DNA from 3 places in the Modestobacter sp. URMC 112 genome. Region 3 is predicted to be linked to each of the others. Evidence: riboswitches for the same ligand, from Rfam matches in the RefSeq annotation. Region 3 holds a riboswitch; each other region holds the start of a gene.

Region 1 (4,333 bases), 1.9 Mb from region 3:
GCGCGGCGGCATCGGCCGGGCGCGGCGTCGTCCGGGTCATCCCCAGCGGCGCCAGGACCTCGTCGGTGACGACGTCCTCCCAGGAGCGGCCGCGCTGCCGGGCGACGAGCTCGCCCAGCAGGCCGAACCCGAGGTTGGAGTAGTGGAAGCGCCGCGCGGCTCCGAGCACGACGTCGTCGGGCCCGAGCCGCAGGTCGGCCAGCGTCCCGCCGGGCACCCGCTCCCACCAGCCGCCGGGGCTCTCCGAGCTGGCACCGGCCAGGTGGGACAGCAGCTGGCCGACCGTCCGGTCGCCCAGCGGGGTGCCGGGCACGTGCCGGTCCAGCGGGTCGTCGAGGTGCACCACGCCCTCGTCGCGCAGCCGCAGCACCGCCACGGCGGTGACCGTCTTGCTGATCGACCCGAGCCGGTACTGGACGTCGGTGTGCGGGTCGGCGACGGCGCCGCGGCCGGCCGACCAGGCGAGCCCGCCGCCGCGGACCACCCCGGCCACCAGGCTGGGGGCACGACCGTCGCGCTGCGCCCGGGCCGTGCGGGCGAGCAGGGTGCGGGCGGTCGTGGGCAGCACCGGGTCGGCCATGGCGGGGAGGCTATCCAGCCCGCGACGTCACGGGCTGCGCGACCGGCAACCGGCCGGTCCGCCGCGCCCAGCGCTCGAACCACACGGTGCTGAACGGCGGCACCGAGGCGGCCAGTGCCAGCAGCGCCGTCCCGGGGGTCCAGCGCAGCACGCGCCAGGCGACCAGGGCCACCAGCACGTAGGCGATGAACACCGCGCCGTGCACCGGGCCGAACACCTGGACGCCGACCTCGGACGTGCGCAGCACCCACTTGACGAACATGCCGGCCAGCAACAGCGCCCAGGAGACGGCCTCGGCGACGGCCACGGCGCGGAAGACCCCGGCCACGGTGCGGGGTGCGAGCAGGGAGGTCATCGGGTCCTCGGGGGGTCGGTGGGACGAGCCGCGACCGATGGTGCCCGCTCGGCCGGTGTGACCGTGCACGCACCCGGGACACGACGGTGCCCCGGCCGCCACGAGGCGACCGGGGCTCCGGTGTCGTGCGGCCCACGACAGGCCCCCTTGCAGGGCCCCGCCGCGAGCGTGCGAGCGGCGGGGGGCGAGGGGGTCCTTCAGCCGGCGATGCGGCGGGCGAACGGCTGGCTGCCCATGCTGTTGATGGACCCGATCTTCACCGGCTGCCCGGACGTAGAGGCGTGCACCATCTGCCCGTTCCCGATGTACATGCCCACGTGGCTGACCGGGCTGTAGAAGAACAGCAGGTCCCCGGGCTGCAGGGCACTGAGCGGCACCGGGCTCCCCATGCCCGCCTGGGCGCGGCTGGAGTGCGGCAGGCTGACGCCGGCCGCGGCGAAGGCGAACTGGGTCAGGCCGGAGCAGTCGAACGCGTTGGGACCGGCGGCCGCCCACACGTAGGGGTCGCCCAGCTGGGCCATGGCGGTGTCCACGGCGGTTCGCGCGGCACCGCTGCCGGCAGCCGCTACGGGCGGGGGCGGAGCGGCCTGCTGCCGGGTGGTCGACCGCGAGGCGGCCGGTGCCGAGCGGTCGTCGGCGGGAGCGGCCGCGTGCTGCCGCTCGGCGAGCTCGGCGGCCCGCTGCTGCTCCTCGGCGGTGAGCCGGGCCAGGTCGGCCTGGTACTCGGCGATCTGGGACTGCAGCGCGGTCTGCTGCGCGGCGACCCGGTCGACCTGGGCCTTCGCCTCGGCCGCGGCCTGGTCGGCGGCTGCCTTGCTCGCCGCGGCCGCCTCGGTGGCCTCCTGGGCCGCGCCGAGGACGCCGTTGTTGTGCTGGGCGATGGTGTCCAGCGTGCCCACGCGGTCGAGCAGCTCATCGGCCGACCCGCTGGTGAGCATCGCCTGGAGGGTGCTGAGCTGGTCGCCGGTGTAGGCGCTGCGCGCGACCTCGCGGACCTTGTCGCGGGCGTCGCCCACGGCGGCGTCCGCGGCCTCGACCTGTTCGGCGGCCTCGGCGGCCTCGGCCTGCTGGGCCTCGAGCTGCACGCGGGCGTCGTTGAAGTCCTCGGTCACGACCTCGAGGTCGTGCGCCCGGGCGGCGACCAGCGCGGCCGCCTCCTGGGAGTTCTCCGGTGTTTCGGGTGCGGCGACCGCGGGGAAGGAGGTGACTGCGACGCCGGCTGCGGCGGCGAGGGTGACGAGCACCCGGCGGCCGGTGAACGCCCGGTGGCGGGCAGCAGAGAGCGAACTCGCCATGTTCGGCGGGTTTTTCCTTTCTTCCACGTGCCGCCTACCGAGTTAGCTGACGGGTTCGGGCGGGAAGACGCCCGGCACCTCGGCTCTGTCGAGCCGACGTGCTTCACCCCAGTACTGCGGTGGGTCCCCGGTCCATCTGGCCAGCAGGGAGCACTGACACGGTGGTTCGGCGGCGCCCGGTCGGTCGTCACCCGGTAGGTGACGGAACGACCCGTCCGGACGCGCCCACGGTAGGTGCGTGACGGACTTGTGACAAACCGGGGCTGCCGACTTGTGCAGAAATCCCGAGGGTGCGCGAAGACACGCTCACGCGGGGTGACAGGCTCGCTGGGTGCGAGGACTGGCGCGGCGCGAGTTCTGCCTCGTGCTGCTCCGCCGGATGGCCGACACGCGACCTGACCTGGTCCTCGAGGCACTGCCCCGGCTCGGCGCCGACCGGGCCGAGGCGCACGCGGCACACACCCGGTGGCAGGCCCTGCAGCACTCCCCCCGGGCGCCCCGCGGTGTGACTCTTCGCACAGCGGTGCTCGGCCCGCCCGAGGAGGTCGAGGACGCACCCTTCGGCGACCTGGACCTCGTCGTCCACCGCTGGCCGCTGCCGCTGTGGCCCCACCTGCGGTGGCAGGTGCTGGCCGCGCCCGACGGGCCGGTGCTGCACGAGGAGCTGGTCCGGGCTCCCGGCTCCCCGGTCCCGGCCGCCCGGCCCGGCGACCTGCGGGTGTGGGAGCACGTCGTGGCCGACGTCGCGGCGCTGCCCGGCGCCGTCGACGTCGACCCCGACGTGGTCACCCGCTGGGAGGTGCACCTGCCCGGTGCCTGCGCCGAGTTCGTCTGGGGACTCCTGCAGCGGGTCACGCCGGACCCGGGACCATGAGCTGGTGCCCCACCTGACCTCCGCGGGCTGGGACGACCCCGTCGTCCGGCAGCTGACCGCCGCCCAGCAGGCCGAGCTGCGGGGACGCTACGGTCCCGACAGCGAGCCCGGCGTTCCCCCGTCGGCGACCGACGTGGCCGTGGTGCTGGTCGCGGTGGACGACGACGGGACGCCGGTGGGCTGCGGCGCACTGCGCGCCCTCGGACCGGACAGCGCGGAGGTCAAGCGGATGTACGTCGTCCCGGCCGCGCGGCGCCGCGGCCTGGCCAGGCTGCTGCTCGAGGGCCTGGAGTCGGTCGCGGTGGAGCGCGGGTGGACCACGCTGTTCCTCGAGCTGGGCCCGGGCCAGCCCGAGGCGGTCGGCCTCTACACCGGCGCCGGGTACACCCGCACCGGCGCGTTCGGGCACTACGTGCGCCCGGACCAGGACTGGTCGCTGTACTTCCGGCGCCGGCTGGCCGTCCGGGAGGGCCGGTGACCGGCTACGACGCCGTCGTCGTCGGGGGCGGGCACAACGGCCTGGTGGCCGCCGCCTACCTCGCCCGCGCCGGCTGGTCGGTGCTGGTGCTGGAGCGGCTGGGCGTGCTCGGCGGCGCCGCGGTCAGCAGCCGGGTGTTCCCCGGCGTCGACGTCCGGCTGTCGGCGTACTCCTACCTGGTCAGCCTGCTGCCCGACCGGATCGTGGCGGACCTGGCGCTGCCCGTCCGGCTGGTCGACCGCGCGGTGGCCTCCTACACCCCGCTCCGGCGCGGCGGACGGGCCCGGGGCCTGCTGGTCGAGCGGGACGAGGGTCCGGCGACGGCGGCCTCGTTCCGGGAGCTGACCGGGTCGGACGCGGAGTTCGCCGGCTGGCAGCGGTTCTACGGCCGGCTGACCACCCTGGCCGAGGACCTCGCGCCCACCCTGACCGAGCCGCTGCTCGCCGAGGCCGAGCTGGTGCGGCGGCTGCGCGACCCGCAGCTGTGGCACGACCTGCGGGAGCGGCCGCTGGCCGACGTGGTCGGTGCGCACCTGGGCGACGACGACGTCCGCGGGATCGCGCTGACCGACGGGCTGATCGGCACCGCCGCGGACCTGCACGCCGCCGACGGCCTGGCCGGCCGCTGCTTCCTCTACCACCTGGTCGGCAACGGCACCGGCCGCTGGCGGGTGCCCGTCGGCGGCATGGGCGCGGTCAGCGGGGCGATCGCCGCCTCGGCCCGGGCCGCCGGCGCGGAGCTGTGCACCGG
Region 2 (4,333 bases), 390 kb from region 3:
GCAGGTCGACGGCGAGTGGGAGCTGCACTACTACGACAACCGGTTCCCGGTGGCCCCGGGGACGGCGCAGGCAGGGGACGACCCGGTCGCCGTCCACGACCGGCAGCACTACGACCTGGTCGACTGGCGGCGGGCGGACTCGGAGCTGAACTACCGCCGCTTCTTCGCGATCAACACCCTCGCCGGGCTGCGCACCGAGGACCCGGCGGTCTTCGACGCCACGCACGAGCTGGTGGTGCGGCTGGTGGAGTCCGGCGCCGTCGACGCGCTGCGGATCGACCACCCCGACGGCCTGGCCGACCCGAAGGGGTACCTGGACCGGCTGGCCGGGGCCACCGGCGGCCGCTGGACGGTCGTGGAGAAGATCCTCGAACCCGGCGAGCAGCTCCCCGCCAGCTGGGCAGCAGCCGGGACGACGGGGTACGACGCGCTCGCCGAGGTGGACGAGGTGCTGGTCGACCCGGCCGGCGGAGCGGCGCTGACCGCGCTGGACACCGAGCTGGCGGGCAAGCAGGTGGACTACGCGCAGCTGGTGCACGACTGCAAGCGCGAGGTGACCGACGGCATCCTCGGCTCGGAGGTGGCCCGGCTGGCGCGGATCGTCGGCGAGCTGCCGGGGGTCTCCCCCGCCGAGCTGACCGAGGGCCTGGCCGAGCTGCTGGCCAGCTTCCCGGTGTACCGCAGCTACCTCCCCGACGGCCGCGAGCACCTGGACGGGACGGTGCGCGCGGTCCGGGAGCGGCGGCCGGACCTCGCCGACGCGGTCGACGCCCTGCACCCGCTGCTGGGCGCCGCCGGCACGGAGCTGGCGACCCGGTTCGAGCAGACGTCGGGTCCGGTGATGGCCAAGGGCGTCGAGGACAGCGCCTACTACCGGTGGGCCCGGTTCGTGGCGCTCAACGAGGTCGGCGGCGACCCGGCCCGGTTCGGGACGACGGTCGAGGAGTTCCACGCCGCCCAGCAGCTGCGGGCGCAGCGGCTGCCGGAGTCGATGACGACGCTGTCGACGCACGACACCAAGCGCAGCGAGGACGTCCGGGCCCGGCTGGCCGTGCTGGCCGAGCTGCCCACCGAGTGGGCGCAGCTGGTGCGCGGCTGGCTGGACCGGCACCCACTGGCCGACCGGTCGCTGGCGCACCTGGTGTGGCAGAACCTGGTCGGGGCCTGGCCACTGTCCCGGGAGCGGGCGCACGGCTACGTCGAGAAGGCCGCCCGCGAGGCGGGCACCTCGACCACCTGGACCAACCCCGTCCAGGAGTTCGAGGACCAGCTGCACGCGCTGGTCGACGCCGCCTTCGACGACCCGACGACGCACGCCGAGATCGAGCGGTTCGTCGAGCGGATCGCGCCGGCCGGTCGGTCGAACTCGCTGTCCCAGAAGCTGCTGCAGCTGACCATGCCCGGGGTCCCGGACGTGTACCAGGGCACCGAGCTGTGGGACCTCTCGCTGGTCGACCCGGACAACCGGCGTCCGGTCGACTACGGCCTGCGCCGCTCGCTGCTGGCCCGGCTCGACGAGGGCTGGGTGCCGCCGGTGGACGACACCGGCGCCGCGAAGCTGCTGGTCGTCTCCCGGGCGCTGCGGCACCGGCGGGACACCCCGGACGCGTTCAGCGGCTACACCCCGGTGCAGGCCACCGGCACCGCGGCCGAGTCGGTCGTCGCCTTCGACCGCGGCGCCGCGGTGACGGTGGTGACCCGGCGGCCGGTTCACCTGGCCGGGACGGGGTGGGGCGACACCGCCCTGCAGCTGCCCACCGGTGCCTGGCGCGACCTGCTCACCGGCACCCGGGTGGTGTCCGACGCCTCCGGCGCACCGGTGGGCGAGCTGCTCACCCAGTTGCCGGTGGCGCTGCTCGTCCGCTGAAGGACCCCGTCCTCCCCACCCCTCGCAGGCTCGGGGCAGTGCCCTGGACGGGGCCATACGGGCGTCCGGACTCCCGCGGCACGTCACATGTGGTCACGGGCCGGGGACGCTGCGGCGTTCCCGGCCCGGCCTGTCGCGCGCCGTCCTGGGCCGATGCCCGGAGGGGACGCCGCAGAAGAAGCGGAACCGGCGAGTCTCGTTCACAGTGGGTTCGCGCCCGGGCCGTACCGGACGGGCGTGAGGCACCGGACCGCCCAACCCCGTCCGCCGGCAGCCTGACTCCGACACCACCCAGGACGGGGGCGGGGAACCCACCTATCGACGCGCGCACGCGCGTCTCGGGGTGAAGCCGCACCGTGCCCTCTCCGAGGACGCGGCGGCCGGGCACCGATTCGCCCGAACCCGACAGCTAACCCCGCAGGCGGTGATCGGAGGATCACCCATGTCCAAGCTCTCCCTCAGCCATGCCCGCCGCACGGCGCTGCGCGCCGGCACGGTCGCCCTCGGCACCGCCGCCGTCGGGATCGGCGTGCTCGCCGCCCCGGCATCGGCGTCCGAGTACGACTGGACCGCCGTCGCCCAGTGCGAGTCCGGTGGCAACTGGCAGATCAACACCGGCAACGGCTACTACGGCGGGCTGCAGTTCAGCTCCTCGACGTGGACCGGCCACGGCGGCGGCGAGTTCGCCGCCCGGGCGGACCTCGCCAGCCCGGAACAGCAGGTCACCGTCGCCGAGCGGGTCCTGAAGACGCAGGGCGTCGGCGCCTGGCCGACCTGCGGCAAGCAGCTGCGCCCCGGCACCACGCCGGCCGCGGCACCGGCGCTGGCACCGGCCCCGGCACCGGCCGCTGCCCCCGCGGCGTCGGGGGGCACCTACACGGTGGTCGCCGGCGACACGCTCGGGAAGATCGCCGCGGCGCACGGCACGACGTGGCAGCAGCTGCACGCGCTCAACAGCGCCACGGTGCCCAACCCGCACGCCATCCAGGTGGGCCAGCAGCTGACGCTGTGAGTCGAAGGACCCCCTCGTCCCCCACCGCGAGCGTGCGAGCGGTGGGGGCGAGGGGGTCCTCCACCTAGAACCGGATCGCGTCGATCACCTTCACCCGCACGGCGAGCAGCGCGGGCAGCAGGCCGGCCAGCGCGCCGACCCCCGCCGCAGCGACCAGCCCCTCGACGGCGGCCTGCACCGGAAAGCCGGGCTCGTCGGCGATCGGGATGCCGCCGTTCAGCCAGTCCGCGAGCGGCAGGTTGCGGACCACCACCACGGCCAGGGCCACCGCGGCCAGTCCGGCGAGCACCGTGGCGACCACGCTCTCCAGCATGATGGCGCTGAAGACCCGCGCGGACGTGGCGCCGAAGCTGCGCCGGATGCCGATCTCCCGGATCCGCTGGCGGACCGCCATCATCCCGACGTTGAACACCCCGAGCCCGCCCAGCAGCAGCACCACCGCCCCGACTCCACGGACGGCCAGCCGCAGGGTGTCCAGGGCGTCGGCCAGGCCGGGCGAGTCCTGCCGGAAGGCCTGCACCTCCAGCCCGGGCAGCAGCAGCGGCAGGTCGCTCTGCACGGCCGCGATGACCGCGTCGGCCTGGTCCTCGGGCACCCACAGCTCCAGGGACGGCGGCTGGCCGGCGAACGGGTCGGCCGACGACGCCGCGGCGGCGTCCATCCCGGAGCGGTCCACCCGGTACACCGTCGGCTGGGGGTAGCCGTCGCGGATGACGCCCACCACCGTGGCGGTCAGCGGCCGGGGCCCGCCCAGCACGACGGTCCGGGGCTCGGTGAGCTCACCGCCGCCCAGCATGTCCACCATGAACTCGTTGACGACCAGCGCCGGGGACAGCGCCGTCCGGTCGCCCTCGCGCAGCCAGCGGCCGGCCACCGGCTCGATCCGGTGCAGCGGCCCGTAGGACGGCGACACCTCGATCACCTGCAGGCTCTGCGTGCCGCCCGGCAGCCGGAACAGGCCCTCGCCGTACTTGACCGTGGCGTAGGCAGTGACGCCGTAACGGTCCAGCAGGCCCCCGACGGCGGTGTCCCACGCCCCGGCGTCCGGCGGCATGCCGGTCGCCGGGTCGTAGGCGCTGAGCCCGATGGTCGCCGCCCGGCCGGCCCCCCGCTCGGCCTGCTCCTGCTGCACCTGGGCGACGATCAGGCCCAGCGCGGTCACCGACGTCATGGCGAAGACGGCGAGGAACACCCCCACCAGGGACAGCACGACCCGCGCCTTGTGGACCCGGACCTCGCTCCACGCCTCGGCCAGCACCCCGAGGACGCCGGTCACGGGACGACCTCCGCCGCGACGGTCTCCAGCGGCGACAGCCGACCGGCCTCCAGCCGCAGCCGCCGGTCGGCGAGCGCGGCCACCCCCAGGTCGTGGGTGATGGTGATCAGCGCCGCGCCCTGGGCGGCGGTGGCCTCGGCGAGCAGCGCCATCACCGACCGGCCGGTCTCCACGTCCA
Region 3 (4,333 bases):
CTCCCTCGACCCGGTCGCCGAGCACAGGCGCCAGCAGGCGGCGCTCGCCGCCTCGCCCGAGCGTGCCCGGCTCGGGCTGCTGCTGGCGGCCGAGTCGTCCGGTGCCCTGGCCGCGGCCGAGATGACGCACGCCGGCCTGCCGTGGCGGGCCGACGTCCACGACCGGCTGCTGACCGCGCTGCTCGGTCCCCGCCCGCCGGCCGGGTCGCGGCCGGCCGTGCTCGAGCAGCTGGTCGCCGACGTCCGCGCCGCCTTCGGCACCCCCGGCCTGAACCCCGACTCGCCCGGCGACCTGCTCCGCGCCCTGCAGGGCGCCGGGCTGCCCGTGGCCGACACCCGGTCCTGGACGCTGGAGCAGCTGGACCACCCCGGCATCCCGGCCCTGCTGGAGCACAAGCGGCTGAGCCGGCTGCTGCAGGCGAACGGCTGGGCGTGGCTGGACAGCTGGGTGCGCGACGGCCGGTTCCGGCCGTACCTGGTGCCCGGCGGGGTGGTGACCGGACGGTGGGCGTCCAACGGCGGCGGGGCGCTGTCGGTCCCGGCCCAGGTGCGCGGTGCGGCGGTCGCCGACGACGGATGGCGGCTGGTGGTCGCCGACGTCGCCCAGCTGGAGCCGCGCGTCCTGGCCGGGATGAGCGGGGACACGGCGATGGCCCGGGCCGCGCGGTCGGCCGACCTCTACGCGGGCATGGTCGCCGCCGGGGCGGTCGCCAGCCGGGCCGAGGCCAAGGTGGGGATGCTCGGCGCCATGTACGGCGGCACCCGCGGCGAGAGCGGCCGGCTCATGCCCCGGCTGGCCCGCAGCTACCCCCGGGCCATCGCGCTGGTGGAGGCGGCGGCCCGGGCGGGGGAGCGCGGGGAGGTGGTGCACACCCTGCTCGGCCGTGGCTCGCCGGCGCCGCGGGGGGAGTGGGCGGAGCGGGCCGTCGGGCTGGGAGAGCCGCCGGACGAGGGCGGCTCCCGGGAGGAGCGGGACCGGCACCGCCGCGCGTGGGGCCGGTTCACCCGCAACTTCGTCGTCCAGGGCACCGGCGCCGAGTGGACCCTGTGCTGGCTCGCCGACCTCCGCAACCGGCTGTGGCGGCTGGGTGGCACCGGGACGCTGGCGGAGCGGCCGCACCTGGCGTTCTTCCTGCACGACGAGGTCGTCGTGCACACCCCCGAGCACCTGGCCGCCGAGGTGGTGGCGGAGGTGCAGCGCGCCGCGGCGACGGCGGGCCGGCTGCTCTTCGGGTCCTTCCCCGTGGACTTCCCGCTGGACGTCGCCGTGGTGACCTCGTGGGCGGACGCCGGCTGACCCGGCCGGCCCCTATACCCCCGGGCCCGCCTGCGGGGGCCGCGCGACGCTCGTCACCCGACGAATCTGCGGCCGCTGATTGTCACGAGTCGATAACGCGTTTAGGGTGGCCGGGTCCGGTCGACCGTCACGTCCCCGCTCGGGGAGTCCGGCTGGACGCCGCCGAGTCGCCCTCCGGGGCGAGCCGGGGACCCACCGCACCACTGGGGTGAATCCTGCGCCGGACGTCCGTCCGGTGCGGGTAGGGCTGCTTCCCGCCCGAACCCGTCAGCTGACTCGGTAGGCGGCAACCGGGAGAACGGAGAGCCGCCCGATGGCGCGCCCCTGCACCACTGCACCCCCGCTCCGCCTCCGGCAGAGGCTGCGCCTGCGCAGCTGACCGCACCGGCCGTCCCGGACCGACGCCCGCCGGGCCCCCGACCTCGGTCACCCCGGCCCGAGCTCCCCGCCGCCTGACCTGGCGGGGCCCTGTCGCGCGCCCGGGACGCCACCGCCCCTGCCCGCACCCCGCAGCCGTCCACCTCGGACGTGGCTGCCCCCGCACCCGGAGCCACCATCCCCATGCACCCCCGCACCACTCCCGGCCGCGCCGCCGAGCGCCGCGGCCGGGCCCGCGCACGCCTCCGTCCGCCCGTCCGCCGCCCGGGGGTCTACCTGGGCGCGGCCGTGGCCGGCGCCGTGCTGGTCAACGTGCTCGCCGGCGCCGAGCCCCCCGCGCAGGCCGACGTCGCGGCGGCCGAGCCGGTCAGCGTCGCCGCCCAGCTCGGGCTGAGCGCGCAGGCCCGCCCGCTCGACGTCACCGAGGACCTGCGGCCGCTCGAGGAGCTCGCCGCCAGCCGCGGCACCCGCGAGGCCGCGCAGACCGCGGCGCAGGAGGCGCAGGCAGCCGCCGACCAGGCCGAGCTCGACCGGCGCGCGGCCGAGGAGGCCGCCGCCCGCGCGGCCGCCGAGGCAGCGGCCGCCGCCGAGGCAGCCGCCAAGGCCGAGGCCGAGGCGGCCGCCCGCCGGCAGGCCGAGCAGGCCGCCGCGGGCGCCGCCGGGCGGGCCGCACCGGCCGCGGCGGCCCGGGCCGCGGGCGGTGCGGTGTCGGGCTCGACGTCGGCCTCCGCGGTCGCCCGCATCTCCAACTCCGCCGGCAGCATCCGGCCGCAGGCCCAGGCCGCGGCCGACGCCGTCGTCAGCAACGTTCCCGGTGCCGGCGGCATCACCCTCGGCGGGACCCGGCCCAGCGCCGCCGACCCCGGTGGCCACCCGTCCGGCCTGGCGGTGGACTACATGGTCGGGTCGAACAGCTCCCTCGGGGACGCCATCGTCGAGTACCACATCGCCCACTGGGACGAGCTGGGCGTGGACTACGTCATCTGGGAGCAGCGGATGCTCTCCTCGCCCTCCGGGTCGTGGAAGGGCATGTCCGACCGCGGCAGCGCGACGGCCAACCACATGGACCACCCGCACGTGAACTACCGGGGCTGACCCTCGGGCCGGGCCCCGGGGCCCGGCCGGCTCAGGTGCCGCAGAAGGTCCGGTAGGCGCCGAAGTCCGCCGGGGCGGGCGCGGCGTACCGCTCGAAGCCCGGCCGCTCGTCGAACGGTGCGGTCACCGCCTCCAGCAGGCGGCCGAGCGGGGCCAGGTCGCCCTCCGTCGCGGCGGCCAGCGCCTCCTCGACGAGGTGGTTGCGCGGGATGTGCACGGGGTTCACCCGGTCCATCCCGGCCGGGTCCGGGCGCAGCGCCCGCCACCGCTCGAGCCAGCCGTCCAGCCCGGCCAGGTCCAGGACGAGCAGGCGGGCGGGCTCGGCGTCCCCGCGGGCGGCGGTGCCCAGGGCCCGGAAGAACGACGTGTGGTCCACGTGGTTCTCCTTGAGCAGGTCCATCAGGTCGCCGGCCAGGGCGAGGAGCGTCGCGTCGTCCGGGCCGTCTGACAGGCCGTCGGACAGGCCCAGCTTGGCCCGCATGCCGGCCGACCAGGCGGCGTTGTAGGCCGGCCGGAACCCGCCCAGTGCCGCGACCGCGAGCTCGACCGCCTGCTCCTCCTCGTCGGCGACCAGCGGGAGCAGGGCCTCGGCGAGCCGGGCGAGGTTCCACTCGGCCACGACCGGCTGGTTGCCGTAGGCGTAGCGCCCGCCCTGGTCGATGGAGCTGTAGACCGTGGCGGGGTCGAAGGCGTCGAGGAAGGCGCACGGCCCGTAGTCGATGGTCTCGCCGGAGATGGTCGTGTTGTCGGTGTTCATGACGCCGTGCACGAACCCCACCAGCATCCAGCGGGCGACCAGCGACGCCTGCGCCGCGACCACCGCCTCGAACAGCGCCAGGTACGGCCGGTCCGCCCGACCGGCGTCCGGGTGGTGGCGGGCGATGGCGTGGTCGGCGAGGCGGCGCAGCAGGTCGACGTCGCCGGTGGCGCGGGCGTACTGGAAGGTGCCCACCCGCAGGTGGCTGCTGGCCACCCGGGCGAGCACCGCTCCGGGCAGCACGGTCTCCCGGCGCACCGGGCGCCCGGTGGCGACCACCGCGAGGGAGCGGGTGGTCGGGATGCCGAGGGCGTGCATCGCCTCGCTGACCACGTACTCGCGCAGCATCGGGCCGACGGCGGCCAGGCCGTCCCCGCCGCGCGCGAACGGCGTCCGTCCGGAGCCCTTGAGGTGCAGGTCGCGCAGCCGGCCCCCGGTGTCGACGAGCTCGCCGAGCAGCAGCGCGCGCCCGTCGCCCAGCCGCGGGACGAACCCGCCGAACTGGTGCCCGGCGTACGCCTGCGCCACCGGGGTGGCGCCGCTGGGGACGTCGGTGCCGGTCAGCAGCCCCAGCCCGTCGGCGCGCAGCCGGCCGGGGTCGAGGCCGAGCTCGGTGGCCAGCGGCTCGTTGAGCACCAGCAGCCGCGGCTCCGGCGCCTCCGCGGCCTGCCAGGGGACGGCCAGCTCGGGGAGCTCGCGGGCGAAGCGGTCGGAGAGGAGGACGGTCGGTGGCGGGGCGACGCTCACGTCCCCGAGCCTACGTCCGGCCGCCGTTCCCGGCCGGGCGGTCCGGGGGTCCCAGGCAG

The links. A riboswitch is a leader RNA that binds a small molecule or an ion and turns the genes downstream of it on or off. The one in region 3 is predicted to bind cyclic di-AMP.
Region 1: linked by a shared signal. The riboswitch ahead of ACWIX6_RS02270 (NlpC/P60 family protein) and the one ahead of ACWIX6_RS11070 (hypothetical protein) in region 3 are both predicted to bind cyclic di-AMP.
Region 2: linked by a shared signal. The riboswitch ahead of ACWIX6_RS09270 (LysM peptidoglycan-binding domain-containing protein) and the one ahead of ACWIX6_RS11070 (hypothetical protein) in region 3 are both predicted to bind cyclic di-AMP.

What each region holds. Positions count from the first base shown of each region.
Region 1 is NZ_CP199957.1:485,219-489,551, reverse strand. It holds gene ACWIX6_RS02280 (serine hydrolase domain-containing protein) at 1-580, opposite strand, end outside; gene ACWIX6_RS02275 (DUF3817 domain-containing protein) at 591-935, opposite strand; gene ACWIX6_RS02270 (NlpC/P60 family protein) at 1,133-2,230, opposite strand; cyclic di-AMP (ydaO/yuaA leader) riboswitch at 2,247-2,412, opposite strand; gene ACWIX6_RS02265 (hypothetical protein) at 2,562-3,104, shown strand; gene ACWIX6_RS02260 (GNAT family N-acetyltransferase) at 3,109-3,582, shown strand; gene ACWIX6_RS02255 (phytoene desaturase family protein) at 3,579-4,333, shown strand, end outside.
Region 2 is NZ_CP199957.1:1,973,713-1,978,045, reverse strand. It holds gene treY (malto-oligosyltrehalose synthase) at 1-1,867, shown strand, start outside; cyclic di-AMP (ydaO/yuaA leader) riboswitch at 2,143-2,306, shown strand; gene ACWIX6_RS09270 (LysM peptidoglycan-binding domain-containing protein) at 2,310-2,879, shown strand; gene ACWIX6_RS09265 (ABC transporter permease) at 2,944-4,155, opposite strand; gene ACWIX6_RS09260 (ABC transporter ATP-binding protein) at 4,152-4,333, opposite strand, start outside.
Region 3 is NZ_CP199957.1:2,361,504-2,365,836, forward strand. It holds gene ACWIX6_RS11065 (bifunctional 3'-5' exonuclease/DNA polymerase) at 1-1,297, shown strand, start outside; cyclic di-AMP (ydaO/yuaA leader) riboswitch at 1,448-1,599, shown strand; gene ACWIX6_RS11070 (hypothetical protein) at 1,826-2,770, shown strand; gene ACWIX6_RS11075 (protein adenylyltransferase SelO) at 2,802-4,274, opposite strand.